Regions from separate parts of the Blautia sp. MCC270 genome, predicted to be linked through region 2. Evidence: a T-box and tRNA genes for the amino acid it is inferred to sense, from the RefSeq annotation. Region 2 holds a T-box; the other regions hold tRNA genes.
The links. The T-box of region 2 lies ahead of proS (proline--tRNA ligase). A T-box ahead of a tRNA ligase gene usually reads a tRNA of that ligase, here a tRNA-Pro.
Positions count from the first base shown of each region.

Region 1: it encodes a tRNA-Pro, which carries the amino acid that the T-box ahead of proS (proline--tRNA ligase) is inferred to sense. The anticodon was not compared.
Region 3: it encodes a tRNA-Pro, which carries the amino acid that the T-box ahead of proS (proline--tRNA ligase) is inferred to sense. The anticodon was not compared.

Region 1 is NZ_WQQD01000028.1:20,057-30,194, forward strand. Features, by position in the region: gene GPK58_RS08285 (glycoside hydrolase family 3 C-terminal domain-containing protein) at 1-2,020, shown strand, start outside; gene GPK58_RS08290 (hypothetical protein) at 2,577-3,059, shown strand; tRNA gene GPK58_RS08295 (tRNA-Pro) at 3,194-3,267, shown strand; gene GPK58_RS08300 (LysR family transcriptional regulator) at 3,363-4,259, shown strand; gene ilvC (ketol-acid reductoisomerase) at 4,422-5,441, opposite strand; gene ilvN (acetolactate synthase small subunit) at 5,539-6,036, opposite strand; gene GPK58_RS08315 (tyrosine-protein phosphatase) at 6,201-7,241, opposite strand; gene GPK58_RS08320 (AEC family transporter) at 7,395-8,339, shown strand; gene GPK58_RS08325 (Cof-type HAD-IIB family hydrolase) at 8,522-9,331, opposite strand; gene GPK58_RS08330 (M18 family aminopeptidase) at 9,349-10,138, opposite strand, start outside.
Region 2 is NZ_WQQD01000001.1:13,636-23,773, forward strand. Features, by position in the region: gene GPK58_RS00060 (phospho-sugar mutase) at 1-968, opposite strand, end outside; gene GPK58_RS00065 (hypothetical protein) at 1,070-2,041, opposite strand; gene GPK58_RS00070 (CCA tRNA nucleotidyltransferase) at 2,101-3,441, opposite strand; gene proS (proline--tRNA ligase) at 3,806-5,245, opposite strand; T-box leader at 5,404-5,613, opposite strand; gene GPK58_RS00080 (alpha-L-rhamnosidase-related protein) at 5,845-7,002, opposite strand; gene sigE (RNA polymerase sporulation sigma factor SigE) at 7,043-7,768, opposite strand; gene GPK58_RS00095 (sigma-E processing peptidase SpoIIGA) at 7,785-8,636, opposite strand; gene GPK58_RS00100 (shikimate dehydrogenase) at 8,934-9,800, shown strand; gene thrS (threonine--tRNA ligase) at 9,927-10,138, opposite strand, start outside.
Region 3 is NZ_WQQD01000007.1:15,128-25,265, forward strand. Features, by position in the region: gene GPK58_RS02555 (anaerobic ribonucleoside-triphosphate reductase activating protein) at 35-730, shown strand; gene GPK58_RS02560 (DUF6128 domain-containing protein) at 786-1,859, opposite strand; tRNA gene GPK58_RS02565 (tRNA-Pro) at 2,625-2,698, opposite strand; gene GPK58_RS02570 (DUF1284 domain-containing protein) at 2,882-3,322, opposite strand; gene GPK58_RS02575 (biotin transporter BioY) at 3,312-3,863, opposite strand; gene pduB (microcompartment protein PduB) at 4,142-4,864, shown strand; gene GPK58_RS02585 (PcsB-like coiled-coil domain-containing protein) at 5,020-6,408, opposite strand; gene spoVG (septation regulator SpoVG) at 6,674-6,970, opposite strand; gene glgD (glucose-1-phosphate adenylyltransferase subunit GlgD) at 7,028-8,149, opposite strand; gene GPK58_RS02600 (glucose-1-phosphate adenylyltransferase) at 8,146-9,423, opposite strand; gene murC (UDP-N-acetylmuramate--L-alanine ligase) at 9,737-10,138, shown strand, end outside.

The DNA of each region.
Region 1 (10,138 bases), on a different contig from region 2:
GGTGGAAGAAATGGGCAAAACCATCGGAAAAGAAGCTCAGGCCAACGATGTATCCATAGTTCTCGGACCGGCCGTAAACATCAAACGTTCTCCTCTCTGCGGAAGAAACTTCGAATATTATTCCGAGGATCCATATCTCGCAGGTGAGATCGCAGCCGCTTTTATAAACGGAGTACAGTCCCAGCATGTAGGAACCTCTATCAAGCACTTTGCAGCAAACAACCAGGAATATCACCGCATGAGTAATTCTTCCGAGGCTGATGAGCGCACTTTACGTGAGATCTATTTCCCTGCATTCGAAACCGCAGTAAAAAAGGCTCAGCCATACACCTTCATGTGCTCCTACAACCAGATCAACGGCACTTTCGCATCTGAGAATAAATGGCTTCTCACAGATGTTCTCCGCGGCGACTGGGGCTTCAAGGGCTATGTAATGTCCGACTGGGGTGCAGTCAATGACCGCGTCAAAGGTCTTGAGGCAGGTCTTGAGCTGGAAATGCCTTCCTCCAATGGGGTCAACGATGCCCTCATCGTACAGGCCGTAAAAGACGGTTCCCTCAAGGAAGACATTCTTGACCAGGCTGTTGAACGCATTCTACGCATAATTTTTGAATATGCAGACAACCGGGCACCGCAGGAATTCACCATGGAAAAAGACCATGAAGAAGCACGCCACATTGCCGAAGAATCTATGGTTCTTCTGAAAAACGATGAGCAGATCCTCCCTCTGAAAGCATCCGAGAAAATCGCTTTCATCGGTGGTTTTGCAAAGAAGCCTCGTTTCCAGGGCGGCGGAAGCTCTCATATCAACTGCTTCAAGATCACAAACGCACTGGATTCTGTTCCTTCCGATGCACAGGTTACTTATGCAGAAGGTTTTCCTGCAGACAAAGATCTCTACGATGACGCACTTGCAGCTGAAGCGATCAAAACTGCTGCCGCCGCTGACAAGGTTGTGATCTTCGCCGGACTTCCGGACAGCTTTGAATCTGAAGGATACGATCGTTCCCACATGAGGCTTCCTGAATGCCAGAACCGTCTCATTGCTGAGATCCTTAAAGTACAGCCGAATACCGTGATCGTCCTCCACAACGGTTCCCCCGTGGAGCTGCCATGGCTCAATGATATAAAAGGCCTTCTGGAAGCATACCTCGGCGGTCAGGCAGGCGGTACCGCTGTCGCAAACATCCTTTACGGAAAAGTAAATCCCAGTGGCAAGCTTGCCGAGACAATGCCGCTCAAGCTCTCCGACAATCCATCCTACCTGAACTTCGGCGGTGGTGAAAAGGTTGAATACCGTGAAGGCGTATTCGTAGGCTATCGCTACTACGATACAAAAGAAATGGATGTAGCATATCCGTTTGGCTATGGCCTCTCCTACACTACCTTTGCCTGCAGCAACCTGAAGATCTCCAATGAAAATCCTACAGACAAAGACACCATCACTGTTTCGGTTGATGTAACAAACACAGGAGATATGGTAGGAAAAGAAGTCGTACAGCTCTATGTCAAAGACTGCACCCATTCCGCGATTCGTCCGGAAAAAGAGCTCAAGGGCTTCGAAAAAGTTTTCCTGAACCCAGGCGAGACCAAAACAGTAACCATGGAGCTGGACAAGAGAAGCTTCGCATGGTACAATACAGAACTTCACGACTGGTTCGCAGCCAGCGGCGAATATAAGTTCCTTGTCGGTACCTCTTCCAGAGATATCCGTCTTGAAGGCAAGATCCATCTGAACAGCAGCCAGGAACTTCCGATGCATGTTCATATGAACACCACCCTGGGCGAACTGTTCCGCAACCCGAAAACAAGCGAAACAGCAAAAGAGCTTACAGCAAAATATATCTCAGCTATGAACGTCGGTGAAGAGTCCTCTTCTGAAGCCGCTTCCGAAGCTGTCACCGAAGAAATGACAGAAGCCATGACCGACTCCATGCCATTACGTGCGCTGGTAAGCTTCGGCGGGTATTCCAGAGAAGAACTTACAGAAATTATTGAAAAATTAAATAAACTGATATAATTTCACAGGACATCCTCTGCCGCACGAATTATACTTACATAAAAAGCTGCGTAAAACGACATAATTGGACAGCTATAGCAGTTTCAGATCGCTTGACAAGCATTAAAGCGGATGTTATCATTACATATGGTTCAAAATCTTGAATCAAACAACAGAATAATCCGAAAAAATTACTGTCGCTTAATCTAACATTAAGCGGCAGTTTTCACATTCTCTTCATTTTCCTTTCACACAATGCACACATTTTTTTACTATATTATTAACTGTAGATAGCAAATGCTAAACAATCTTTTTCTTTTTCATACTTTTTGCCGGGAGTCAGCACAACTCCCGGCCTCCTTTTTTTATTCTTCAGGTAGTTCGCCTGCATTTTCTATTATTATTAAAGATATAAAAATATGTCTTGTTTTTTCTTATTATATATATTATACTAGTCAAGAACTTATTGTTCCCGTCCATTTTGTTCTTTGATAATTTCATAGACTTCACACTCGAAACATGATACAATATCCGCACAGAGAAATATGCGGTACAATTTTTGTGGGAGGATGCGCATATGCTAGATCAGAAAGATTTGGAATTATTAGCCGGTATGATAAACCCGATCAATGTCCAGCTGGGCAATATAAATAACCGATTAGATGGTATCGATGCCAGACTGGATGCAGTGGATACTCGTCTCGACGGTATCGACGCTCGTCTCGATGCTATGGATGTTCATTTTGACGGTATCGACGCTCGTCTCGATGCTATGGATGTTCGTTTTGACGGTATCGACGCTCGTCTTGATGCTATGGATGTTCGTTTTGATGAAATAGATGCCCGCTTCAACCGGGTAGAAAACAGACTTGAAATGATCGATCTGAAATGTGATACCAACAGAAAACGCCTGGACGACCTTTCACTGGATGTTAAGCTTGCAGAACGGGATATCCGAAAAGATATCAAGAATTTACAGGACACAACAGAAACTCTTGTCGTTGTACTTCAGGGAAGAGGTATTTTACCTGACCCAGGTAACACAATACAGACAGCCTGATCATATCATGTAAAGAGTGTGAAGCCTATGAAAGTATCAAGGGATCACACTCTTTATTATCATCCATACAACCATCTTTCTCCTCAAAAAATGGTTGCATTTACAATTTGTTTATGTTATAGTTATATGCGTTGCGGGGTATGGCGTAGCTTGGTAGCGCGCACGGCTGGGGGCCGTGAGGTCGCAGGTTCAAATCCTGTTGCCCCGATATTTCTAACAAATTCAAGGATTTCCGAGGTCTGATGACTTCGGATTTTTTTATTACCTTTATTACCTTACTATTTTTCGAAAGGAAGGTTTTGCATGCAGGATAATCTGTCTCTTTATCATATTTTTTATACGGTAGCACGTACCGGCAGTATCTCCCACAGTTCCCGGGACCTTTATATCAGTCAGCCTGCTATCAGCAAGGCGATCCAGAAGCTGAAGCAGAATCTGGATACCGTTCTTTTTAAACGCAGTTCCCGGGGTGTCACTCTGACCCCGGACGGTGAGCTTCTTTTTGAAAAAGTAAAAGAAGCTCTTTCACTTCTGGATGAAGGAGAAAATTCCATTCGCCATAACCGTTCCCGGGACATTCCAAAGCTGCGTCTGGGCGCCAGTTCTACTCTTACCAGATATGTACTGCTCTCCCACCTGGAAAACTATATTGCACGTTTTCCTCATGTACGTATCACAATTTCCTGCCAGTCTACTTATCAGACGCTGCAGCTTCTGGATGAGGAAAAAATCGATCTGGGACTCATCGGACGGCCGCAGAAGCTTCGGGGATATTATTTTCAGCCTCTTTTGAAAATCCAGGATACCTTTGTCTGTACACAGCAGTATCTGGAAAATCAGAAAAAGCTCTATCCGGATGAACCTCTGATCCAGGCAGCAACTTTCATGATGCTGGATGAGGACAATATTACACGTCAGACCGTGAACACTCAGCTGAAAGAACATCATGTGGAATTAAGTCATATTCTGGAAGTAACAACTATGGATCTTCTGATCCAGTTTGCGGAAATTGGTCTTGGGATTGCATGTGTGATCCGTGATTTTGTAAAAAAAGAGCTCGAAGAAGGAACTCTGGTGGAAGTACCGGTAGGATTTTCTTTTCCGCTGCGTGAGATCGGGTTTGTATGCAGACAGAAAGATACTGATTCGGCTTTGATCGCGCCATTTTTTGATGATGAAACAGGGCATCCGGATAAATAAAGGAATGAAAAAAAATCCCATCTGATCATTGCGACCAGATGGGATTTTTAAATTTCAAAAAAGTTTCCTACCACTGTATTACGTGTGTGACTTCTTTGACTCAAACTTCGCTGCGCTTCGTTCGAGTAGCGCAAAATTTATTGCACCTGCAATAAATTTTGCTTAGTTATTAATAAGCTTATCCTCGCCGTTCCAGCTGTAGAGTTTACGGATCTCTTCGCCGACTTTCTCAGACTGATGCTCAGAAGCTAATTTTCTCATAGCCTTGAAGTGTACCTGTGCACCTGCATCGGACATGTCGAGTAAGAACTCTTTTGCGAATGTACCATCCTGGATATCGGAAAGAACTTTCTTCATTGCTTTCTTTGTATCCTCTGTGATGATCTTCGGTCCTGTGATGTAATCGCCATACTCAGCTGTATTGGAGATAGAATATCTCATTCCGGCGAATCCTGACTGGTAGATCAGGTCAACGATCAGTTTCATCTCATGGATACACTCGAAGTATGCGTTTCTTGGGTCATAACCAGCTTCAACAAGTGTCTCGAAACCAGCCTGCATAAGTGCGCAAACACCACCGCAAAGTACAGCCTGCTCACCGAAGAGGTCTGTCTCTGTCTCTGTACGGAATGTTGTCTCAAGAACACCAGCTCTTGCTCCGCCGATTCCAAGTGCATATGCAAGTGCGATATCCTGAGCTTTACCTGTAGCATCCTGCTCTACAGCGATCAGACAAGGAACACCTTTACCAGCCTGATACTCGCTTCTTACTGTATGTCCAGGTCCTTTCGGAGCGATCATTGTAACATCAACATATGCTGGTGGTTTGATGCATCCGAAATGAATGTTGAAGCCATGAGCGAACATAAGCATGTTGCCTTCCTCAAGGTTCGGCTCGATATCCTTCTTGTAAAGTGCAGCCTGTTTCTCATCGTTGATCAGGATCATGATGATATCTGCTTTCTTAGCTGCTTCAGCAGATGTATATACCTCGAAGCCCTGCTCCTCAGCTTTTTTCCAGGATTTGCTTCCTTTGTAAAGACCGATGATTACATTACATCCGGACTCTTTAAGGTTCAGTGCATGTGCATGTCCCTGGCTTCCGTATCCAATAATCGCAATTGTCTTACCATCTAATAATCCGAGATTACAGTCTTCCTGGTAAAAAATCTTATTTGCCATTTTACTTTCCTCCTCTGATGTTTACAACATCTTCTTCATAAAAATTATTTATCGTTAAGAGAGTAGCTGCTCTCCTAGCAAACATATGTAAAAATTTTTACAGGTACCGGACATCGTCACTGCCTCGTGACAGACCTGTGATTCCTGTTCTTGCAAGCTCAAGGATCTCATAGTCAGCCATCAGCTCCACAAACGCCTGCAGCTTGTTCTGGCTTCCGGTCATCTCCATAATAAGAGAATCCTTACTTACATCCACCACCTTGGCACGGAAGATATCTGCAACAGAAAGAGCTCCCTGTCTCTGTTCCGGCTTCACAGCAACCTTGACGAGCATCAGCTCACGGGCAACGCTGTCGTCCTGTTCAAGGACCTTAACATCCCGTACATCTTCCTGCTTCGCCAGCTGCTTAGTGATCTGCTGGAGCATCTGATCATCTCCCTCACAGACAACTGTCATACGGGAATATCTCTGATCTGCAGTCACTCCTGCGGTAATGCTGTCAATATTATATCCACGGCGGCTGAAAAGACCAGCCACACGGCTAAGGACTCCGGAGGTATTATCCACAAGGATGGATAGTATTCTCTTTTCCATAATACACCTGCTTTCAACACTTTTATGTATAGAAAACCGACTTCGTCAGTTAACGCTTTAATCTAATAAACCCTTGCTTTCTTACCATTATAACAACTTCGAAAATTTTGTCAATCAAAATTTCCTGCAAAATCCCTTCAGGCTGATAAGAAATGTTTTTATCCTCAGATCAGATATTTTTTCTTAAGCTCCTCGGATGCCTTTGGTGTCAGATAAAGTTTTTTCCGAAGGAATCTTTCAATTCCTCCGTTTTCTTTTTCGATGACATCAAAAACTGTATTGATATAGGACTCCTTCACCTGATAGAAGGCTTTCAGATCTGCAAGCTTCCGGCTGTTTTCCGGCCAGTCTGCCCGGTAAAGCCTGCGCATATATTTCAGTTCATCTTCCAGACATGGATTCGACCGCATATAATCCCTTCGTATCGTTTCCTTAGGTACACCCAAAGCAAAGAGCAAAAGTGCTGTTCCGACTCCTGTCCGGTCTTCTCCTGTGGCACTGTGAAAAACAACAGCTCCATTCTTTACATGAAGCAGGACGTCCAGAAAACGTGCATACTGCTTCAGAGAATACTCATCCGTAACGAAATTCCGGTACCAGTCCTGCATATACCGGTCTACATCACCATAGCAGGACATCACATGTTCAAAAAAGCTGTTTCCACTGCTGTCCTCATCCCGGATTGGAATGTGATAATACTCCACTCCTGCCATGATATCATCCGGTTTTTTCTTTACTTCTGCAGCTGACCGGAAATCGATCACTGTTTTTACATTATATTCTTCTGAAAGGATCCGGTTGTCTGCAGCAGAAGCATGATAGATTTCTCCGCTGCGCAAAAGTTTTCTGGGAAGAATATGCGAACCGTCTACTGTCATCAATGCACCCAGATCTCTTGTATTCGGAAGATTCTGAAGCGGAAGCCTGCTTCCTTTTGGAAAACCAACCGCAAGATCCGGATTCAGTACTTTAAGAAGCTGAAGGCAATCCTGTACCTCCTGCTCTGTCATATCAAATTTATAACGCTTCTGACGTCTGGTTATGATCACCAGATAATTGATGATCAGCTGCTTTTCACCGGTTTTATCGGTTCCCTCACGGCGCATGTACGCCCAGAGAATATCTTTACACGGAAGACTGTTGAGCATCATATGTCTGGTAAACACAAAAAAGCCATCTTCGATCCGTATTTTTCCGTATCTCATTTTCTTTCCTTTCTCCTTCTCAACCCCTGTGCTGCTTTCTTCGCAACACTTTTTATCATACCAGAAATCTCCAGTCCCGTATACCTCGTTTGACAATTTTCGTAGTTTGGATATAATAAACAGAGAAATTTTACCACAGGGAGGCTTTCTTTTATGGACAATCTTATTTTCTGTCTGAATGTTACCGTGCCCATCTTTCTTACGCTGCTCCTGGGATATTTTTTCCGGAGGATCGGACTGTTTGATGAAACATTTGTCAATCGTATGAACAAATTTGTGTTTGTCATCCCCCTGCCTGTGCTTCTGTTTCAGGACATCGCTAAAATCGATATCTATGAGGCCTGGGATCCCAAGATGATTCTTTTCTGTTTTGCGATCACATCGCTCAGTATTATGATCTCCGTGCTCCTGTCCCGTTTTCTCCACCCTTCCGATATCCGGGGCGAGTTTATCCAGGCATCCTACCGCAGCAGCGCAGCGATCCTTGGTATCGCCATTATTCAGAACCTTTACGGAAATGCAGGTATGGCACCACTGATGATCATTGCCAGTGTCCCTCTTTACAATGTAATGGCTGTTGTAGTTCTCTCTGTCTTTAAACCCGGTCAGGGAAAAATAGATGGTACCGTTCTGAAGCGCACTTTAAAGGGAATTGTCACCAATCCCATCATTCTCGGCATTGCAGCCGGTACACTCTGGTCCCTTCTTCGTCTTCCATTTCCGAAGATCCTGGACTCTACGGCAGGCAATCTTGCAAAAACCGCCACTCCTCTTGGCCTCATGGCTATGGGCGGATCTCTGCACTTCGGAAAAGCCTTTTCCCGGCTGAAAGCATCTGTTGCCTGTACATTTATGAAACTTGTCGGTTATGAAGCACTTTTTCTTCCTCTTGCCATCCGTTGCGGTTTTACAAAGGACAAGCTGGTTTCCATCATTATCATGCTGGGGTCTGCCAGCACCGTTACCTGCTTTGTCATGGCAAAAAACATGGGACATGAGGGTTCTTTTTCTTCGGGAGTCGTGCTTCTTACCACATTATTCAGTGCCTTTACCCTGACACTCTGGCTGTTTATCTGCAAAGGTCTGGGACTGATCTGATATTGCAGCTTCTGCATATTATCTACCCGGAAAAATCTGTAACATAAAATGCTGTAAGAACTATGATTTCTGGTTCTTACAGCATTTTTTTATAAAAGCATATTCACATAAAGCTATCATTTCTGATGTGGATGTTTCTGTTCTTACAATCTCATAGCCTACAAAACAAACGAAGCATTTTCTCAGATCAGCTTCAGATATTTCAAGCCATCCCGAATGCCGTAGTGGAACATATCAGACGTAACATAATCTGCCAGTTCTTTGATCTTCGGAGAAGCATTTCCCATGGCAACCTTTGTTGCAGCGTATCCAAACATGGCAAGATCATTGTTGCTGTCTCCAAAAACAACGGTATTCTCCCACGGAATATCAAACAGGCGGATCACAGCTGCGATCCCAACAGCCTTGTTAAAGCCCTTTGGCACCAGTTCAATGGTATTTCCCACAAACGAACTGCTGCCTTCATGGCGGATGATATCATAGTATTCTGATAAAATGGATAACGCTGCCTCCGCATCACATCCCTCCGTCATTTTTGCACTGATCTTATTGATCCGCATACAATCCTCATTTCCACGGATAGGCCTCCATTTATCGCCCAGGGATTCTGTGATCAGACTGGCATACCAGTTCACTTCATCGGTATACTCCTCTTTGTCATAATACATAAAATCCGCGCCTTCCATTACCGGGATCAGTCCGTATTTTCTGAGAACCTCCACAGAAAGCTTTGCAACCTCCGGCGTCATCTCTTTATTAAAAAGTCTCTTCCCGTCCTTCTCAATGGTGGATCCGCAGGCACTGATCATTCCCGTAAAAGGGATCTGCTCCAGATACCAGGATACAAACGCACGACTTCTTCCTGTGCAGAGCCACGCTTCATGTCCGTTATCTACCAGCGCACGGATGGCTTCTATGGCACTGTCCGGCACTCCTTTTTTCATATCACAGACTGTTCCGTCCGCATCAAAAAATACTGCTTTTCTGCTCATTTTCCTGTCCTCCGATATCACCTGTAAAATACCTTTGCCGCACGGATCAGGCTTTCCGTATCTTTCACTCCAGCTGTTTCATAAGCGGAATGCATCGCCAGCTGCGGCAGACCGATATCGACCGTATTTATGGCTGCCTGGGTATTGGAAATATTTCCCAGAGTGGAACCACCGGCAATATCAGAACGGTTCACAAATGTCTGATATGGCACATCTGCTTCTCTGCAGAGTTCCTTGAAGATTGCTGTGGAAATCCCATCGGTACAATATTTCTGATTGGCATTATATTTGATCACAATTCCACCATTCATCACCGGTCGGTTTACAGGATCTGCCTTGTCTGTATAATTCGGATGTAATGCATGTGCATTGTCCGCAGAGATCATAAAGCTCTCTGCAAGGGCCATCAGATAACTTTCCTGATCTCCGCCAAGGGCCAGATTGATACGAAACAGTACATCTTTAAGAAATGTGGATGCAGCTCCCTGCCTGGTAGTGCTTCCCACTTCTTCATTATCCAGTACACAGTGGACTGCAATGACCTTCTTCTTATCTGCCTGGAGAAAGCCTTCCATTGAAGCGAAAGCACACTGCAGATCATCTAATCTTGGACTGGAAACAAATTCATTCCTGGATCCCCAGATCGTTCCGGACATCCGGTTATAGAGAAACAGATCATGGCCCAGGATATCCTCCGGACGGATCTCTGCCTCTTCTGCCAGCATCCGCATGAAGTTTCCTTTTTCGCCACTGCCACTGTACAATGGAAGCATATCCTTCTGGACATTATAATGATAGCCTCCATTA
Region 2 (10,138 bases):
AGATCATGGTACTCTCCGTTTTTATCCTTTACGCGGACGCCAAGACGGTCTGCATCCGGGTCTGTGGCAAGTACGATGTCTGCATCCACTTCCTTCGCAAGCTTCAGGCCAAGCTCAAATGCCTCTGCTGCCTCCGGGTTCGGATAGCTGACTGTCGGGAAATCCCCGTTCGGAAGCTCCTGCTCCGGTACTACATATACATTCTCAAATCCAAGCTCTTTAAGGATTCTTCTGGCCGGGATATTGCCGGTTCCGTGAAGAGGTGTGTAAACGATCTTCAGGTTCCTGCCCTCTGCCTGGATCGCATCCATATGGATGATCTGTTTCTTAAGCTCTGCCATGTAAGCATCATCGACAGCCTGTCCGATCACTTCGAAAAGTCCTGCCTTTACTGCGTCTTCCTTGTCCATGGTCTTTACGGTATTCCAGTCGGAGATTGCCTTTACCTCGCCCATGATACCGGAATCATGAGGTGGTGTGATCTGCGCGCCGTCCTCCCAGTAAACCTTGTATCCGTTGTATTCCGGAGGATTGTGGCTGGCTGTTACGTTGATACCTGCCACACAGCCCAGATGACGTACTGCAAAGGAAAGCTCCGGTGTCGGACGAAGTGTCTCAAAGATATAAGCCTTGATCCCGTTTGCTGCCAGGCAAAGTGCTGCTTCCTGGGCAAACTCCGGTGACATATGACGGGAATCATATGCGATAGCAACTCCCTGGGATTTCTTGTCAACCTTGGCAATATAGTTGGCAAGTCCCTGGGTTGCTCTTCTTACCACATAAATATTCATACGGTTGGTACCTGCGCCGATGATACCACGCAGGCCTGCCGTACCAAACTCAAGATCCATATAAAAACGCTCTTTGATCTCATTTTCGTCGTCTTTGATCGCTTTCAATTCTTCTTTTGTCGCCTCATCGAAGTATGGGTTTTCAAGCCACTGATTATAGATTTCTTTATAATCCATGTTCCAAAATACCTCCCTGTTTCTTTATATAAGATACTTAATATTATATAACAATTTTCAGAAAAAGGGAAGTTTTGTTTTTGTCACATTCAGAATCATTACTACCTGAAGCACTGTTTTGAAAATTCCTCCCACTGTTTTTTCTGATGGATCAGGGTTCTCAGCTTTTCCACATTTTTTCCGGAGATCACAGCCTTGTTATGTGTATAATAATGATTTGCCAGTTTCCAGTATTTTTCCGGATAACAGAACCGGACTCTCAGGTTCTGCCACTCAGACTCCGAGAGCGGCCGTACGGAATCATATGCAGAAAGCATCTTCTGCGCGAGGTGCAGATCCCAACTGTATTTCTCCAGGATTTTCCGCATAAAGCGGTACAGATCTGCCATCTGCACATCAAAGCTCCAGTGACTGAAATTCGTCACCGCTGTGTTTTTCCCAAGTATCAGCACATTATGCTGATTATATTCGCCATGACAGATACTGCCGCTTTGAAGAGACTGCTGCCGCAGATTTTTATAATCCGTGGTTTCCAGCATAGCTGCCGCTTCTTCTCCTTTTTGCAGAAACCATTCCACGCTTTTCAGATAATCTTTCTCAAAAGAATTGACCGCTCCTTTTTTTCGGATAAAACGGCGTATTTTTTTCATTTCCTGATTATGCCGGATATATTCTTCCTGCAGATTTCTTCCCGCATAATCCATTTCCACAGGAAGCTGCATGATCTTGTGGATCTGTGCCAGAGTCCGGATGCTTTTTAAAATATCGTTTTCGGATCTCGTGTCACATTCCCGTCCCTCAAACCAGATCTGTGCAGTATATGGAACAGAATCTTTGTCCCTGCTTACCAGTACGCCTTCCCTGTTTCTGAGATAGGCGTCCACAAGACAGTTCTGTTCTTTCATTTTTTCAAGAAGTTGCTGCTGCATGGAAAGCTTTTTTTCCGAGCCATGAAATTCCCGGAGTATCACCGGACCTTTTTCTGTCCGGCACAGAAGTGCCCCCCGCACCCTGCCTGAGAATGAAGCCGTAAGCCCATACTGCTCCAGCACGCTCAACCCATAATCATACAAAAAAGTTCCCCCCTGCCTTATTTTACGTTCTATTTTATGCAGGGGGGATTTTTGTTATTCTATTCGGTTTTTATGCTGTCTTTTTCTGCTGTTTCAAGAAGTTTTTCTTTTGTATTAAGGGTTGGATCTTTCAGCACACAGTCAAGAAGTCTTTCGAGCAGTGCTCCCAGTGCCGGTCCGGCCGGATGTCCTGCCTTTATAAGATCTTTTCCGGAAACTGCCAGGGTTTTCAGAGATGTACATTCACCTCTTTCAAGAATCCCCTGATAAGCTTCCGTCACACCGCTTAACCGTGCCAGCTTCTCCTCCCTCCTGTAAGTACTCTGGGATAAAAGATCTGCCTTCTGCACTTTCAGATACAGCGGAAAAAGCTCTTCTCCGATAAGATTCACAGCTCTCCGCACATCCTCAGCGTCCGGAGTGGGACGAAGATCATGATACCGGATCAGACGACAGGTATTTCGGATCGTTACATTATCAAATTTCAGACGGCGCAGGATCTTTCCTGCCAGCTTTTCGCCTGCCGGTCCGTGAGTCTTAAAGTGGTCTCTTCCATTCTCATCTGTCTTTTTTACAACCGGCTTGGCAATGTCATGAAGAAGCATGGTGATACGAAGAAGCCTGTCATTCTCGATCTCCGTAAGGCTTTTCAGGATGTGCTCGCCTACGCTGCAGCAGTGATGGGGGGTATTCTGCGCTGTTTCCATACAGGCATCAAATTCCGGAAGAAATTCCCGGGTAAGGCCTGTCTCCCAAGCTGTCCGGAGGTAATCCGGATGATCGGATACCAGAAGCTTTACAAGCTCTGTCTGGATACGCTCTGCACTGACATGCTCCAGGTTCCCCGACATCCGCGCCAGTGCCGCTTTCGTATTCTCCTCCACAGTAAAACCAAGCTGTGCGGAAAAACGCACTGCACGGAGCATCCGAAGAGCATCCTCTGTAAAACGTTCCACCGGATCCCCGACACAACGGATGATCTTCCTATTGATATCCTCCATTCCGCCAAACAGATCCACCAGTCCATGCCCCGGATGATAAGCCATGGCGTTAATGGTAAAATCTCTTCGTTTCAGATCTTCCTCAAGACTCCTGGTAAAGGTCACGGCATCCGGGTGACGGCCATCATGATATTCTCCGTCCACACGGTAGGTTGTCACCTCAAAGCCCTCTTTGCCCATCATTACAGTTACTGTTCCATGCTGGATCCCCGTATCTACAGTTCTGTGAAAAAGCTCCTTCACCTGCTCCGGAAGTGCGGAGGTAGTGATATCCCAGTCCCCAGGCACCCGATCCAGGATGGAATCCCGGACACAGCCGCCAACAACATATGCCTCATAGCCGGCTTCATTGAGAATATGTAGGATCTGTTCTACTTTTTGTGGTATGTTAATCGTCATAATAACTCCTCTTGATGATCGCTGCTGTCCGTTCAAAACACGTTTACATTTCGCTGTATTATCTCCATGTCAGCAGCCGAATAATATTCTGATATGTTTTCCTTAACGCTATTATAACATAGATTCATAAAAACAGCGGAGCATATTTTGCCCCGCCGTTGTTTCTGCAATATGGTTCCTGTTCACTCCGTTCTCAGTAACACGCTTCGCGATGCACAGAATTTATGCTGATCGCATAAATTCGCGCGGTATGTCTCGGGTTTTCTGTGACCTTCGCTCACACAAAACACCTCGCGGGACATTACCAGTGAACAGTAACGCAATATGATCATCCCACTTTTTTGAAGTGGCCTGCTGTATTTTTTTAGTATGCACGTCCCCAGTAAACCATTTTCTTAGCCGGTTTTCCGCAGCATACGCAAACGTCGCTTAACTGCTCCTGCTCAAACGGCATACATCTGGATGTTGCCTGGAAATCTTCCTTGATCTTGTCCTCACATGCACGATCACCGCACCACATAGCTTTGATGAATCCCGGTTTGCTGTTGATGATCTCACCGAACTCCTCATAATTCTTTGCTACGTAAGTATGTGCCTCTCTGTGTGCACGTGCGCGCTCCAGCATATCATGCTGAATGGTATCCAGAAGCTCTTTTACCTTATCTGCAAGTTCCTCGAAGGATACTGTGTATTTCTCACGGGTATCTCTTCTGCAGAGAACTGCCTGACCGTTCTCGATATCCTTCGGTCCACATTCCACACGAAGCGGGATACCACGCATCTCCTGCTCAGCAAACTTGAATCCCGGGCTCTTGTCTGTCGCGTCAACCTTTGCACGGATACCTGCTGCCTTCAGTGCTGCAAGAAGCTCGTCAGCCTTCTCCATAACCCCTTCTTTACGCTGCTGGATCGGGATGATCACAGTCTGTACCGGAGCGATCCTCGGAGGAAGAACAAGTCCGCTGTTATCACCGTGAACCATGATGATCGCACCGATCATACGGGTTGTCATTCCCCAGGATGTCTGGTGAACATATTTCAGTGTATTATCTTTATCTGTGTACTGGATTCCGAATGCTTTGGCAAAGCCATCTCCAAAGTTATGGCTTGTACCGGACTGGAGAGCCTTACCGTCGTGCATCAGAGATTCGATGGTATAAGTAGCCTCAGCACCTGCAAATTTCTCCTTGTCTGTCTTCTGGCCTTTGATGACCGGAATCGCAAGAACTTCCTCGCAGAAGTCTGCATAGATGTTCAGCATCTGGATGGTACGCTGCTCCGCTTCCTCAGCTGTTGCATGAGCAGTATGTCCCTCCTGCCACAGGAACTCTCTGGAACGAAGGAAGGGACGTGTTGTCTTCTCCCAACGGACAACGGAACACCACTGATTATATACCTTTGGAAGATCTCTGTGGGACTGGATCTCTTTCTGGTAGAAATCGCAGAACAGAGTCTCAGAAGTCGGACGCACGCAAAGTCTCTCCTGCAGCGGATCAAGGCCGCCATGAGTCACCCATGCAACCTCCGGAGCAAAACCTTCTACATGATCTTTCTCTTTATCAAGAAGAGACTCCGGGATAAAGATCGGCATGTAAACGTTCTCTACACCGGTTTCTTTAAATCTGCGGTCAAGCTCATGCTGGATATTCTCCCAGATCGCATAACCTGCAGGTTTGATCGCCATACAGCCCTTAACACTTGTATAGCCACAGAGCTCAGCCTTCTTAACAACGTCTGTATACCACTGAGCAAAATCCTCATCCATAGATGTGATGGCCTGTACTAATTTCTTTTCTTTTGCCATGATAAATCTCCTTTTTCTTGTGATCTGTTACATATTGCCGGCTGTCAGGCAGCCACAGCAATCCGGAATCCTTCCAGCTCACTCTTCTGTCCCATAAACCGTACACTGCATTTACAATCCCGTTTTACGGACAAAAAAATAAGCCATCCAAATCCCTCACAAGGGACCGAATGACTTCGGCGGTACCACCCCAGTTAACAGCCTGAAAAGCTGTTCTCTCAACACCCGTTAACGCCGGAAACACACGCCACGCTTCAATCACGCAGAGCTCCGAGGCCGGTTCCACAGTTCACGCACAGGATCCTTCCACCAAAGCAGATCCCTCTCTGAGATAATTCCCTGTGTACTATTCTCATCATCGCCGTATCTTTGATATATTTTAGGCGAAAACCGCCTCAAAGTCAACCCCAAACAAAAAAATATAACAAGTCTCCCTGCTATGAGTTACTGTTCACTCCGTTCTCAGTAACACGCTTCGCGAGGCACAGAATTTATGCTAATCGCATAAATTCGCGCGATATGTCTCGGGTTTTCTGTGACCTTCGCTCACAAAAAACACCTCGTGGGACATTGGCCAGTGAACAGTAACTGCTATGCTCCTATTCCTTCACAGACACAGCCGGCATCTCCAGATACCTGTTCAGATCTTCTGTGAGAATATGGAGCTTAGTTCTGGTATCCTGTTCCTGGTACGTCAGCCGGCCTGCGATCCTGGTGATATAATCCTCTTCTTCGATGATCTCACAGGTCTCAGGAAAATTAATATCATAATACTGTGCAAGATAAGATACCCAGTAATCCACCGGCACATGTCTATCTGCGGATAACACGGATTCTCTTCTGAGACAGGACTCCCACACTGCCGGTGAGATCAGCCCTTCTCCTGCATCTTTCTCAGAGACTCCCAGCATGGCTTCAACAGACGCCTCCAGCTTTACTCTGCAGTTATCCAGCTTATCGGCATCTCGTATCAGTTTTGCATGGAAAAGTGTTCTTGCATCGTGGATTCCTTCCAGTTTGAAATCACTGTGCTTCCGAATTGCTGCATCAATCAGCTCATCAAATTTATCATCCTCCACGAAACGCCGGATCAGCTTCTCCTCCCCGAAGAGAAGTTCTGCACCGAACACGGCATGATCCATGGTTCCCGGCTCAAAGCTGTGAAATCTACGGATCTGCTCAAAACGGCCAATATCATGAAGCAGACCGATCAGCTCCGCAAGTTCCACATCTTCACCGGAACATTCCATTTTTCTGGCAATCTCTCCTGCGTATTTCACCACGCCATAGGTATGTACGATTTTCAGACAGATCTGTTCATCCTCCCGGTCGTATTCATCCAGATATTTTTCGAATTCCTGTTTTGCATGTGCAATGTCGATCATTCTGCCACACCCCTTCTTCTTTTGTTCATTCTGTAGCCCTGTAAACACTCTGTATTTATTATATCGAAGGTCTCTGACAAATTCTACTGTATTTCCCGGAATTTTAAATCTTCTCGCTGCTGCCGAATGACTTCCCTGCTCAAGGAGCCAATTATCCCCTTCGTTTCCGGAAATGATATCCGGAACAACATGGGCAACACCGCCCTCCTCTGTCTGGTCTGCCTCCACATCACGGAGCCATTTTCGGTAGAAGGAATAGGTATTTTCAAGGAAGCATGCCGTACGGCAGAAGATTTCTGCATCACCGGTCCATCCAAGACGCGCATCTCTCTGTGGTGTCTCAAAAATATTTTTTGGTTTTACTTCCTCCATAAGGGAAACCTGTCCGGTAAACCGTTTTTTCCGGTTTCATCTATTCATACTTTACGATTTCTTTCCGCAGCCGCTTCATGATCCGCTTTTCTAGGCGGGAAATGTAGGATTGCGAAATTCCTAAAAGATCCGCTACCTCCTTCTGTGTTTTCTCGCTTCCTTCCCGGTTTCCGATACCGAATCGCAGACGGATGATCATCTGTTCCCGCTTTGTCAGTTTGCTGATGGCTTTTCCAAGAAGTGCGATCTCCACCTCATCTTCCAGACGTCTGGAGATCACATCGTCATCCGTTCCCAGAATATCCGAAAGCAGCAGCTCATTTCCATCCCAGTCCACATTCAGCGGCTCATCAATGGAAACCTCCATCTTTGTTTTGCTGTTTCTCCTCAGATACATCAGGATCTCATTTTCGATACATCGTGATGCATAGGTAGCAAGCTTGATATTTTTTACCGGATCAAAGGTATTGATAGCCTTTATGAGCCCTATGGTTCCGATGGAGATCAGATCCTCCACACCTACCCCTGTATTATCAAATTTCTTTGCAATATAAACCACCAGCCGTAGATTATGCTCGATCAGAACCGACTTTCCCTCTTTTTCCTTTTCTGTTCCCAGCATTTCGATCACTTCAGCCTCCCGTTCCGCTGACAACGGCGCCGGAAGGATATCATTTCCACCAATATAAAAAACCTCTCCCGGACGATTGAACATAAATTTCCGGATCACCTGAAACGGATAGGATCTTGCAGCTGCTCTGTTCATAACATAAGCCCCCTTCTCAATTTAATAGTCTGGAATTCAAAAGTATCTCGTACTCTTCTCCCAAAGCTGAGGGCTCGGATGTTATGGCAAGCACCGGTTTTCCTACATGTACCACCCTTTCGGGAGTCTGGATCAGAAGTTCATCAAGGATCACTGCCAGCAGCAGTCCTTTTTTTCCATCTGCGGTATGACAGCTCAGAAAATGCGGCTGCAGACTGACAAATCCTGTATTTTCCAGTGCCTCTGGTTTATCTTTAATATCCATCAGTTTTTTCACCTGCTCTTTCGATATCAGGCTTCCCAAAAGTTCCTGTTTGATGATCGATACCGGCTGTTTTTTCACAGGATCCATAAGGAGATTTCCGGTATCATAAAAGCCGTATGTCTGCTGCAGCTTCCCCTGATATTTCAAAGTGACCGGAAAAATATTTCTTCTTCCAAACCGGAAGGTCTCGGTCACACATCCCAGAGTATAAAGTGTGCCATAAATCCCTGCCAGAAAAAGCAGAAATATTTTCACCGTCATGGTTCTTTCCGTTTCCAGTGCCTGATAGATCCCGCCAACCACAAAAGCTGTGAAATACAGAGCCAGAATGGTTTTTACAAGAAGGCCGCCTTTTTTCAGTCGAAAAGCAAACGACGCCATAAAAAAAGCGCAGCCGCCATGGATCAGTACAGCGGCAGGAAAAATGATCTTAAAAGGTGCACATACAAGCAGGCAGGATACAAAAGATCCAAAGGCAGCGGATATCACACATCTTCTGCGTTTCCCGTCAAGATGCAGAAATTTTCCCACAAGTCTTAAAAGCATGTAATCCATAAGGAAATTCGTCATAAAAACGATATCTATGTATATCCTCTGATACATAAGCTTCCCCCACTGCTGTTTCGTCTACCATCGATTCTCAACTTTGGTAAGTGCATTTATTATAGGGCAGGCTCTTTGCATATTTTGTCAAATCCGGATGTCGATTCTTCTAACTTATCGGGTCGTTTCTGTCTGTATCGACATTTATAGATTTTTTCTATGAATCAGCGACAAAAATGTATAAATTTCCGTACAATATTTGTATTTGTTGATTTTCGCACTTTATAGTGCTAAAATATTTTTTATTATATTTCGTAAAGAAATTCTATTATATGAGATACAGGAGGGAATCGAACAATGATCAATATTACCGGACATACCGGGCTTACCGGCCTTCTGGGAAGCCCCGTGGCACACAGCGTATCACCTTTAATGCACAATGAGGCATTCCGTTATCTTGGACTTGATTATGTGTATCTCTGTTTTGATGTAACAGAGGAGACCCTTCCCCAGGCTGTGGAAGGACTGAAAGCCTGTGGGATCAAGGGCTTTAACCTGACCATGCCAAACAAGAATAAGATCGTGGAGCTTCTGGACGAGCTTTCTCCCACTGCCCAGCTGATCGGAGCGGTAAATACCGTACGCAACGACAATGGAAAATTAAAGGGGTTTAATACGGATGGTTATGGATTTACCCAGTCTGCCAGAGATGCCGGCTGTGATGTAAAGGGGCGCACTATCACCGTTATGGGTGTCGGCGGTGCCGGAATGGCGATCTGCGGCCAGTCCGCCCTGGAGGGTGCAAAAAAGATCCATGTTTTTGCACGTCCTACCAGCCGTTACTGGGAACGTGCTGCTGCCATGGCAGAAAAAATGTCTCATATGACAGAATGTGAGATGATCCTTCATGAGATGGATGATCACACTGCGCTGAAGGACGCACTGGAGGAAAGCAATCTCCTCATCAATGCAACTTCTGTGGGAATGGTCCCGGATGTGACAGGCACCGTGATCCCGGACAAGACTCTGTTCCATCCGGAGCTTACCGTAGCCGATGTTGTATATGAGCCAAGAGAAACAAGACTTCTCAGGGAAGCCCGGGAAGCCGGATGTCCGACCTTTAACGGAATGTACATGCTGCTCCACCAGGGTGTAAAGGCTTTCCACATCTGGACCGGACTGGACATGCCGGTTGAACTCGTCAGGGAGAAATATTTTAAATAAAAAATATCCGGCAATACTGACCGCCTCCGCATCACAGCGTGGCCTCAATATTGCCGGATCAAAAATAAAGGCGGCCCGCCTATCACACGGGTCGCCTTTTATTTATCCGTCAATCATCTGTTTTGTTTATTTCTTCTCTTCCTGAACCTCGATCTTACGGATCGTCTTGTTCTTGATCTCTTCTTTGATGAAGTTAATGAACTCACCAAGCTCTTTCATTCCCTCATCGCCAAGATAGCGGCTTCTTACGGAAACCTTACCCTCTTCTTCCTCTTTTGCACCAACGATAAGCATGTAAGGTACTCTCTCAAGACGTGCCTCACGGATCTTGTATCCCA
Region 3 (10,138 bases), on a different contig from region 2:
GTATCATAAATAAGAGAAACAAGGGGATTTTCCTATGAAAATATGTGGCTTTAACAAAACAACCCTGCTGGATTATCCGGGAAGGGTAGCCTGTACCATATTCTTAGGCGGCTGCAACTTCCGCTGCCCATTCTGCCAGAATGGAGCTCTTGTCGTGGAGCCTGACACCCAGCCTGAATATTCCCAGGAGGAAATCCTGGCTTTTCTAAAAAAAAGAAAGGGGATTCTCGATGGCGTCTGTATTTCCGGCGGTGAACCCACACTTGCACCGGAGCTGCCGGAATTTCTCAGCAGGATCAGGGAACTGGGCTATGATGTGAAGCTCGATACCAACGGTTCCCGCCCCTCCGTGGTAAAAAATCTCGCAGCAGCTGACCTGATCAACAAGGTTGCCATGGATATCAAGGCCTGTCCTTCCAACTATCATGTGCTTACCGGTGTACATGCTGATCTGGATGGGATCCGGGAAACTGCCGGATGGCTGCTGGACGGACACCTTGATTATGAATTTCGTACAACAGTTGTGAGGGAACTTCATTCCGAAAAAGATTTTCAGGAGATCAGCCGGTGGTTAAGCGGTGCAAAAGCTTATTATCTCCAGGCTTACCGGGATTCCGACGGAGTTCTGATACCGGGATTCTCTGCCTGCTCCGAGGAAGAAATGAAAAACTACCGGGATATCCTGTCTCAGACGATCCCGGTAGTAGAAATTCGTGGTATGGAGCTGTGATCTGCGGATTTGCAAAACTGTTTGCTTATCTGCATGGATGCCGAAATTTTTCTGATCAGATGTTAATAAAACAGTACCAGTATCCTCCCTTTCCGCCTGGGATATGAATATCCGGACATTCCTTAAAGTAGGGAAAGCCAAACATATTGGCCATAAACCGTTCCTGCTGGCTGTATCCACCGGGTACTCCCAGTATGTACTGTCCCCGGGGATTTCTGCACAGCAGAAGATGGCCGAAATTCTGATATCCGTACATGACAAAACGGTTGCTGCAGAAGCAGCCGTTTTTTCTGCATAAGGCACTGCAGTCCGATGGTCTGATCTTGCGGCAGTCTGTGAAATAGCCGTCATTAAAGGGATCGTCACAGGGTATTCCCGGAAGTGGACGAGATGGCTCCGGTCGCGATGGTTTCGGCGGATGCGGTGACGGCTGGCCTGGCCGTGGTAGTTCCGGCGGATGCGGTGATGACTGGCCTGGTCGCAGTGGCTCCGGCGGATGCGGACTGGGAGCCTGATATGAATTTCCGGTTTCCGATGTCTTTAATACATCCTCCTGAATCTCCTCCACCGTCATGATCCTGTCTGACTCCTTCTGATTTTCCTGCACTTCTGGCAAGGTTCCATCTTTTTGATTTTCTTCTTCCTTTTCTTCCCGCTCTCTGCCTGTTTTCTCCGCCGCCTTCTGATATTCCGTTCCTGTTTTCTCCGTTTCCTTCCGAGATTCCGTTTCTTTTTTCTTCCACTCGCGGAAATTCTCCGGCCGGATCGGCTGATCATCCCATTCCGTTCCCCAGAATCCGCCGGCATCGGAGATCAGAAGCAGTCCTCCAAGCTCCTGAAGACTTTTTCCCATGCCTCCAATATCCCCTGTATCCGTCTCCAGTGCGCACTCGATCCGTTCCCGCCCGGTAACACAGCTTCCGATCAAAATACCATCCATCAGCCCTTCCTGCCGCACAAACCCATACACTCTGCACCGACTTCCAGGCTCCAGTCCAACGCAGCGCAGATGAACCTCCACCCGGCATTTTCTATCCCTGGCCTCCACCCTCACATAACCGCTGCTGCCATCTTTTTTTCCTTTCCGATACTCGTACACATACGCAACAAAACGCTGATATCCAGCCAACGCACGTCCCTCCGGTATTTCGGTTTCGTTAATATATATGAAGATCGAGAGAAATCATTCCATCAACTGAAAAAAGCTCCAGGATGTACAAACATAAAAAAGAACCCCTCAACCAAGGGATTCTCAAGCTATTAGTCGAAAGAATACGGCTATACCCGAATCAGTACACCGAAACAGAATATTAACAGACAGGTGAAGAATTAAGACGTACAGAAAATTTGCGCATTTGTCAAAAAAGCATTACTATCTTAGAACATTTTGCGCTTGTCAGGATTTTCCGTATATGCTACACTGTACGGGAACAATCGTGTTACAGGGTGGCTGACCTCTAGTCCCAAAAGGATGGAGGTGGTGCTGATGAACAACAATTATTTTGACTTCAAAGATCTTATGGCTTTTGGCATGTTCATTCTAGCATTGCTTACGTTCGTATTAACGTTTTGTAAGTAATTCTTTACATAGAAAAACCACCCCAAAACTTTGGCCGAGTACAGGGTGGGATTTTCTAATCTTCTCTTATAAGGTCAACCCCTTGTGGGCGGTTGTTCTTTATATCTGTATTATAGCACTGCTATTTAAAGCATTCAAGAATATTTTCATCTGTAAATATAAAAAGGCCCCTGGTGGTCCATGCTCGGGACATTCACCAAAGGCTTTCTCATTTCTTTTCTCATTGAGGTAACACAAGGTAACACAAACTTACGTTCTCTTATTTTTCACAAACAAAAAAAGAACCCCTCAACCAAGGGATTCTCAAGCTGTTAGTCGAAGCGACAGGATTTGAACCTGCGACCTCTGCGTCCCGAACGCAGCGCTCTACCAAACTGAGCCACGCTTCGTTATTCTGTTTCAGTTGTTTGTGTTTTGCTCAACTGCAAGAGCTATTATATTAGAGTTTCTGTACTTTGTCAATAGAAAAAATTAAAATTTTTCAAAAAAATCGAATTTTTTCTTTTTTCCTGCTTCGGGCATACTTTTTTTTGCAGACCCGAAGCAGTTTTTGGAAAGGTTCTTATAAATATCTATGCCCAGCGGCTCTTCTGTTCTTCGCAGATACTGTTCCACTGGCAGTTTCCACAGATTTCCTTACGTTTATCCATCGCAAGGATTTTTTCCTGGACTTTTTTTGTAAATTCGCTGAAGTGCAATGTCTGTCCGGCTTTCAGTCCACATTTTTCCAGCACGGCATTGTCATACTCTGCCACTTTATCTCCGGCTTCGCAATGTCCGCCCAGATTATTCGGACAGGCAGAACAGATCTCATCCGTATCCACATGAAGCCTTATTTTCTTTCCCTCCAGAAAAATCTTCAGCATCTCGGCCATATGTGCAGTAAAACCGTTACTGTAGCCTTCCCCCTTAAAATACGCCAGGCACATACCATGATGAGGGCGCAGAGGAATGACTATTTCCTCTGTGCCCTCATCAGAAGCATATGCCGCAGCACTGCTTTTATCTTGCATATTTACGTACCTTTCCTGATAAAACATAAGCCAGTGCAATCTTGATAAGATCCGGAATGATAAACGGGAACACACACCAGCCAAGAACTGCCATAAGGCCTACCGGACCTGTGCTTCTTGTGTAGGCAAGCATAAACCATGCGGTTCCAAAGGCATAGCATACGATCAGTCCAACGATCATGGAAATGATCTGAACGACCGGCTTTCTGCCAAAAACGTGCTCAAATGCCCACATAACAAGTGCGGAAAAGATAAATCCAATGATATATCCGCCTGCATTTCCGAGAAGAGCTCCAATGCCTCCGGAAAATCCTGCAAAAACCGGAACTCCTACTGCTCCAAGAAGAACGTAAACCAGAACTGCCATAGTTCCTCTTTTCCCTCCAAGCACACCAACTGCCATAAATACTCCGAATGTCTGCAGAGTAAACGGTACCTGTGCCGGAATGGAAATCCATGAGCAAACTGCCATCACTACTGCAAAAACTGCAATGTAAACAAGATCATACGTCTTGCTTCTGCCTGCTGCCACTGTTGTCATAATAATCTGTATCCTTTCTTTCCTTTTCTGCTTTTCCTGTCGGAAGATCATTCCTGTCCTTTATAAATGATATCCGCTCTTTCGCTGTTAACAATTTAACACAGCAGGATTTGAATGTCAACTTAATTTTATTTTTTAAGTTTACATTTTACAATGCCGTTTACTACTATGTAAACCTGCCATTTACAAATGATATTGTCAATTTTCACTTTCAAATTCCCCTCTCTGATGCTATACTGAAACCAATGAGTTTTCAGCAAAAAGGGGGATTTTTCCACATGGATATACACGATATTCATAACATCAGCACCAACTGCACACGTACTGAATTTGTAGGGACCGCAGTCCTTGACACAATCGGACTCGTGATCTCCGGAGTTGATGATTCTCTGCTTAAAAAGATGAACGTAGGTACCCAATACCACTGTCTGGGGCTTTTCAGTTCCCGAACAGGCGCTGCCGGCCAGATCACAGCTATTGACGATGCAGTAAAAGCCACAAATACAGAAGTCCTTTCCATTGAACTTCCAAGAGACACCAAGGGCTGGGGTGGTCACGGAAACTATATCGTCCTTGGCGGAAATGATGTATCCGACGTGCGTCACGCCATTTCTCTGGCTCTGGAACTGACTAACAAATATGCAGGTGAGGTCTACATCAGCGAATCCGGCCACCTGGAGTTTGCTTTTTCCGCAAGTGCAGGTCCTGCTATCCATAAAGCCTTCGGCACACCTCTGGGTGAAGCATTTGGTTTCATGGCAGGTTCTCCGGCTGCTATCGGTCTTGTGATGGCAGATAATGCCGTGAAATCCGCAGCAGTATCCATTACACAATATATGACTCCGAATATCGGTACCAGTCATTCCAATGAAGTGATCATCGCCATCTCCGGTGATGCCAGTGCTGTAAAAGCTGCTGTACTGGAAGGCCGTCAGACAGGCCTTGAGCTTCTCATCGGTATGGGAACCTATCCGGAGATCCCGGGTACGCCGTATCTGTAAAATCTCCGGATTGCAGGAAATTTGTGAATTTCCACACACTACACTTCACGAAACACATATCTGCGTCATGCATACAAAAGCAGCGCTGCAAGGATCAGCATACGATCCTGCAGCGCTGTATTTCTCTTAAATATTCTCCTCTGGATTTTCCCGGATCAGCCCACCTGATATACATCTGCAGACTGAAGTCCGAAGCTTAATGCCTCAGAATGGCTTCCACAATAGATATCCACATGTCCGTAAGGAGTTCCCAGATCCTCTACCGTATAAACAGTGCCGTTGATCAGAAGCTTGGTCCCAAACGGAACACCTGCCATAGCAACGGTACGTCCTGCTGTCGGAACTGTTCCGCTGGCTGTAAGATTGCCGGCTGTACCGCAGCACTGTGCACAGTTGCAGTATGCGGTCAGTGTAAAGTTTCCAAGATATGTTCCCTGACTGGAAGAACCGGAATCGGACGTATCCGCAGAGGCATCTTCCGTCTCCTCGGAAGCTGTCTCATCATTGGAAACCTCCTCAGAAACCTCCTCCTGGGAGCTGTCCTCGGAAACATCTTCGGAACTTCCGGACTGTACATCATCCGCTTCCTCTTCCTCCTCTACAACAATGTCTGTACTTGTAGAGCTACTGGAAGACTCGGTTGTATCCTCCTCCGGATCATAGCCATAATCATCGTCAGAATCAGCCTCTTCACTGTCCTCGTTATCCTGATCGGCTTCTTCCTGGGCTGCCGCTTCTGCTGCCTGTCTCTCAGCCTCTGCTGCCGCTTCAGCCTTAGCTTTCTCTTCTGCAGCCTTCTCCGCCTCTGCCTGCTGTACCAGAGCGGTAATACTGCTGTCTGCATTACTGATATCTGCCATCAGCTGCTGAGCCTCTTCCTGGCTGGCGCTGATCTGGTTTACATAAGAGTTAATATCATCGCTTGTGCTGGAAGCCATGGACTGCACTTCCTGCTGTTTAGCTGCACGCTCCGTCATCAGATCATCGATCTCTGCGGACTCCGTCTCAACCTTTTTCTCATTCTCCTGGATATTCTTCTGAAGACTCACATATTTATCCAGCATGTCTCTGTCGTATGTAGAAATCTGTATCGCATTCTCCGCGCGATTGAGGAATTCTGCAAGGCTTTCGGAAGAAAGCAGTGTCTCCAGTGCGGAAGTTCCGGCATTTTCATACATATATGCGATTCGAAGCTTCATGGATTCATACTGATCTGCAGAAGCTTTCTTTGCTTTTTTCAGTTCTTTTTTTACTTTATTTAATTCATCTTCCTTCTCAGCAGCCTGGATACTAAGCTCAGAAATGCTGTTGGTAAGATCCTCATACTGTGCGTTTAAATCAGCCAGATAGCTCTCCAGCTCCTGCTTCTTGCTCTCCAGTGTGCCGATGCTGCTCTGTACCTGCGCAAGACCCTCCTCAGCGGCCTGTTTCTCCGCCTGTGCCTCTGCGATCGCAGCGTCTGTACCTGATGCATATACGGTGCTTCCCATGGAAAGGGTCAGCATACCTGTAAGCAGTAATGTGAAAACTTTTCTATTCTTCATATAAACACCTTTCGTCCTTTCATGGATTCTAGTATAACACATTTTTCATAAAAAGCAATAATTTTATTTTATTTCTGTAACAAATACGTAATAATTTAAATTTTTATGAACTGAAAAGCGTTTTTTTGTTTTCCGGAGCATAAAAAAACTGCCCTCTCACAGATTTATCTGTAAAACGGCAGTTTTTATTCTATGCTGTTTCAATCCAAAGATCATCAGCTACGAGAATACTTCTCTGATGTAATCCCCCCTGAAGCTACTTCTCTTACTCCGCAGCCTCCATAAGAACCTCATTCTCAGCTTCCTCAGCCATTACTTCCTGATACTTGTCCAGGATGATCGTCTGGATCTGCTCTCTTGTTGCTGAATTGATCGGATGTGCGATGTCACGATATTCACCGTCGCTTGCCTTACGGCTTGGCATTGCGATGAACAGCCCCTTCTCACCTTCGATCACCTTGATGTCATGTACCACAAACTCATCATCTATTGTGACAGACACAACGGCCTTCATTTTCCCTTCTTTTGCTACCTTCCTCACACGTACATCTGTAATATTCATTGCTACTTGCCCCTTTCATTTCGCTAACCGTATCTGCGGAAAACTGATCTTCCGCATTTATAATACGTAGCGTTCGTTTTTCTCTACGACGATCTTCACTTCTCCTTCTTCGCCGCAGTAATATGAATTCGCCCGGATGGTATCCCGGCTCTCAACAATGCAATTCTCAATATGCGTATTATCTCCAAGATATACGTCATTAAAGATCACAGAGTTTTTGATCACACAGTTATTTCCTACAAATACATCACGGAACAGAACAGAATTCTCCACGGTTCCGTTGATGATACATCCGCTGGACACCAGACTGTTCTTCACAGTTGCACCCGGATTGTACTTAGCAGGAGGTACATCTGCGATCTTGGTTTTGATCGCCGGCTCCTGTTTGAAGAAATAGTTCCGGATCTCCGGTTTCAGGAAATCCATATTTGTCTGATAATAAGCCTCTGCAGTAGAGATATTATTCCAGTAGTTATCGATCTTATATCCGTAAATCCTCTTCAGATTTTTGTAACGGATAAGAATATCATTTACAAAATCATGCCTTCCTTCCTGGGCAGCACGCTCGATCAGTTCGATCAGCTGCCTTCTTCGGATGACATAGATACCAGTAGATACCGTATTATAGGAGGAAACGATCGGTTTCTCCTCAAATTCCTCGATCCGACAGTCCTCATTCATGCGAAGAACACCAAATCTCTCAACCTGGCTCTGATCCTTGCATGTAGTACATACAACGGTAACATCTGCCCGCTTTGCGATATGATACTCCAGGACTTTATTGTAATCCAGCTTGTAGATTCCATCGCCGGAAGCGATCACCGCATAGGGTTCATGACTGTTCTTTAAAAAGCTCAGGTTCTGATAGATCGCATCTGCAGTACCCTGATACCATAAGCTGTTATCTCTGGTAATGGTTGGAGTAAAGACATAAAGTCCTCCCTGTTTTCTTCCGAAATCCCACCATTTGGATGAACTTAAATGCTCATTAAGGGAACGGGCATTATACTGTGTCAGCACAGCAACCTTCTGGATATGTGAATTTGCCATGTTGCTGAGGGCAAAGTCGATCGCGCGGTAACTTCCTGCAATAGGCATTGCCGCGATTGCTCTTTTGTTTGATAATTCTCTCATGCGGTTATTATTACCGCCTGCCAAAATAATACCTATCGCTCTCATTCTTTCCCACCGTCCTTTGCTGCAATTACCTGGCCGGCTGCCAGTTCTCCGTCAGGGTAGTCTTCTTTTGTTGTAACACCGGCGATAGCGGTATTCTTACCGATTTTGACACTGTCCGGAATCACGCTGTTTTCGCCGATAGCCACAAGTCCAAAGGAATATACAGCCGGTTTCAGAACATTCGGTACCTCCTCGCCGCATCCGATCACAACATTATTTCCGATGACAACATCTTCTGCCACGATGGCTTTATCCATAACAACGTTCTCACCAACTGCTGTATTCTTCATGATAATAGAATCACGGATCACACTGCCCTTGCCGATGATAACATTCGGACCGATCACTGAATTATGTACTTCACCATAGATTTCTGTTCCCTCACCGATGATACACTTGTCCACAACTGCATCTGCGGAAATATACTGTGGCGGGATCACATCTCCCTTGGTGTAGATCCTCCAGAATTCCTCATAAAGATTAAACTCCGGAATGATATCGATCAGCTCCATATTTGCTTCCCAGTAAGAACCAAGAGTTCCTACATCTTTCCAGTAGCCGTTGTACTCATAAGCAAAAAGGCGCTGCCCCTTCTCTTTACAGTACGGAAGGATATGTTTACCGAAGTCACAGCCATTCTGATCCTTCAGGGCGATCAGTGCTTCCTTCAGAACCGGCCATGAGAAAATATAGATACCCATGGATGCAAGATTGCTGCTTGGATGCTCCGGCTTCTCCTCAAACTCAGTAATACGGCTGCTCTCATCAGTAACCATAATACCAAAACGGCTGGCTTCCTCAATGGGAACCGGCATACACGCGATCGTAATATCTGCCTTGTTCGCCTTGTGGAAATCCAGCATCACTTCGTAATCCATCTTATAGATATGGTCACCGGAAAGGATCAGTACATAATCCGGGTTATACTGCTCCATATAAGCCAGATTCTGATAGATCGCATTGGCAGTTCCTGTGTACCATTCACTGCTTGTGCTCTTCTCATACGGAGGAAGGACTGTGACACCGCCTTCATTGCGGTCAAGATCCCACGGAATACCGATACCGATATGTGTATTCAGGCGGAGAGGCTGGTACTGTGTCAGCACACCCACCGTGTCAATTCCCGAGTTAATACAATTGCTCAGTGGAAAATCGATGATACGATATTTACCACCAAAAGCGACTGCCGGCTTTGCAACCTTTTCTGTCAAAACTCCTAACCTGCTGCCTTGCCCACCGGCCAAGAGCATGGCAATCATCTCTTTCTTAATCATGCGATCACCTCTTGTATGTTATGATTATTCCATTATAGCATACTTCACTGTATTAGTGAACATTTTTTACAATTATTTTAGCTGTATTTTACTTTTTTTATCGCTATTGTATATTATAAATTGGTAAGACTCATCATTTTTTTCATTTCTCTGGTAATTTTCAACATTTTTCGATGTTATTTTCTGGTTACTTTTATATTCCGGAAAAAACCGCTTTTTTAGCCAAAAGAACCACTTTTCAATTGTTTCTGTTGGCGTTATAATAAAACAGACAAAAGAGCTACGAAAATAACATATATATAAGGAGATTATTATGTATCAGATAGACTTTCATAAACCGCTCCATATTCATTTCATCGGGATCGGAGGCATCAGCATGAGCGGCCTTGCCGAGATCCTTCTGGAAGAAAATTTCCGGATTTCCGGTTCCGATGCCAAATCCAGCCCGCTGACCCGCACACTGGAAGAACGTGGCGCTGTGATCTATTACGGACAGCGCGCTTCCAACATCAAGGATGATGTAGATGTGGTTGTCTATACAGCAGCGATCCACCCGGACAACCCGGAATTTGCCTGTGCGAAAGAAAAAGGGCTTCCAATGCTCACCCGCGCAGAGCTTCTGGGACAGATCATGCGGAACTACGATACACCGATCGCAATTTCCGGAACCCACGGAAAAACCACTACTACTTCCATGGTTTCCCATATCCTTCTT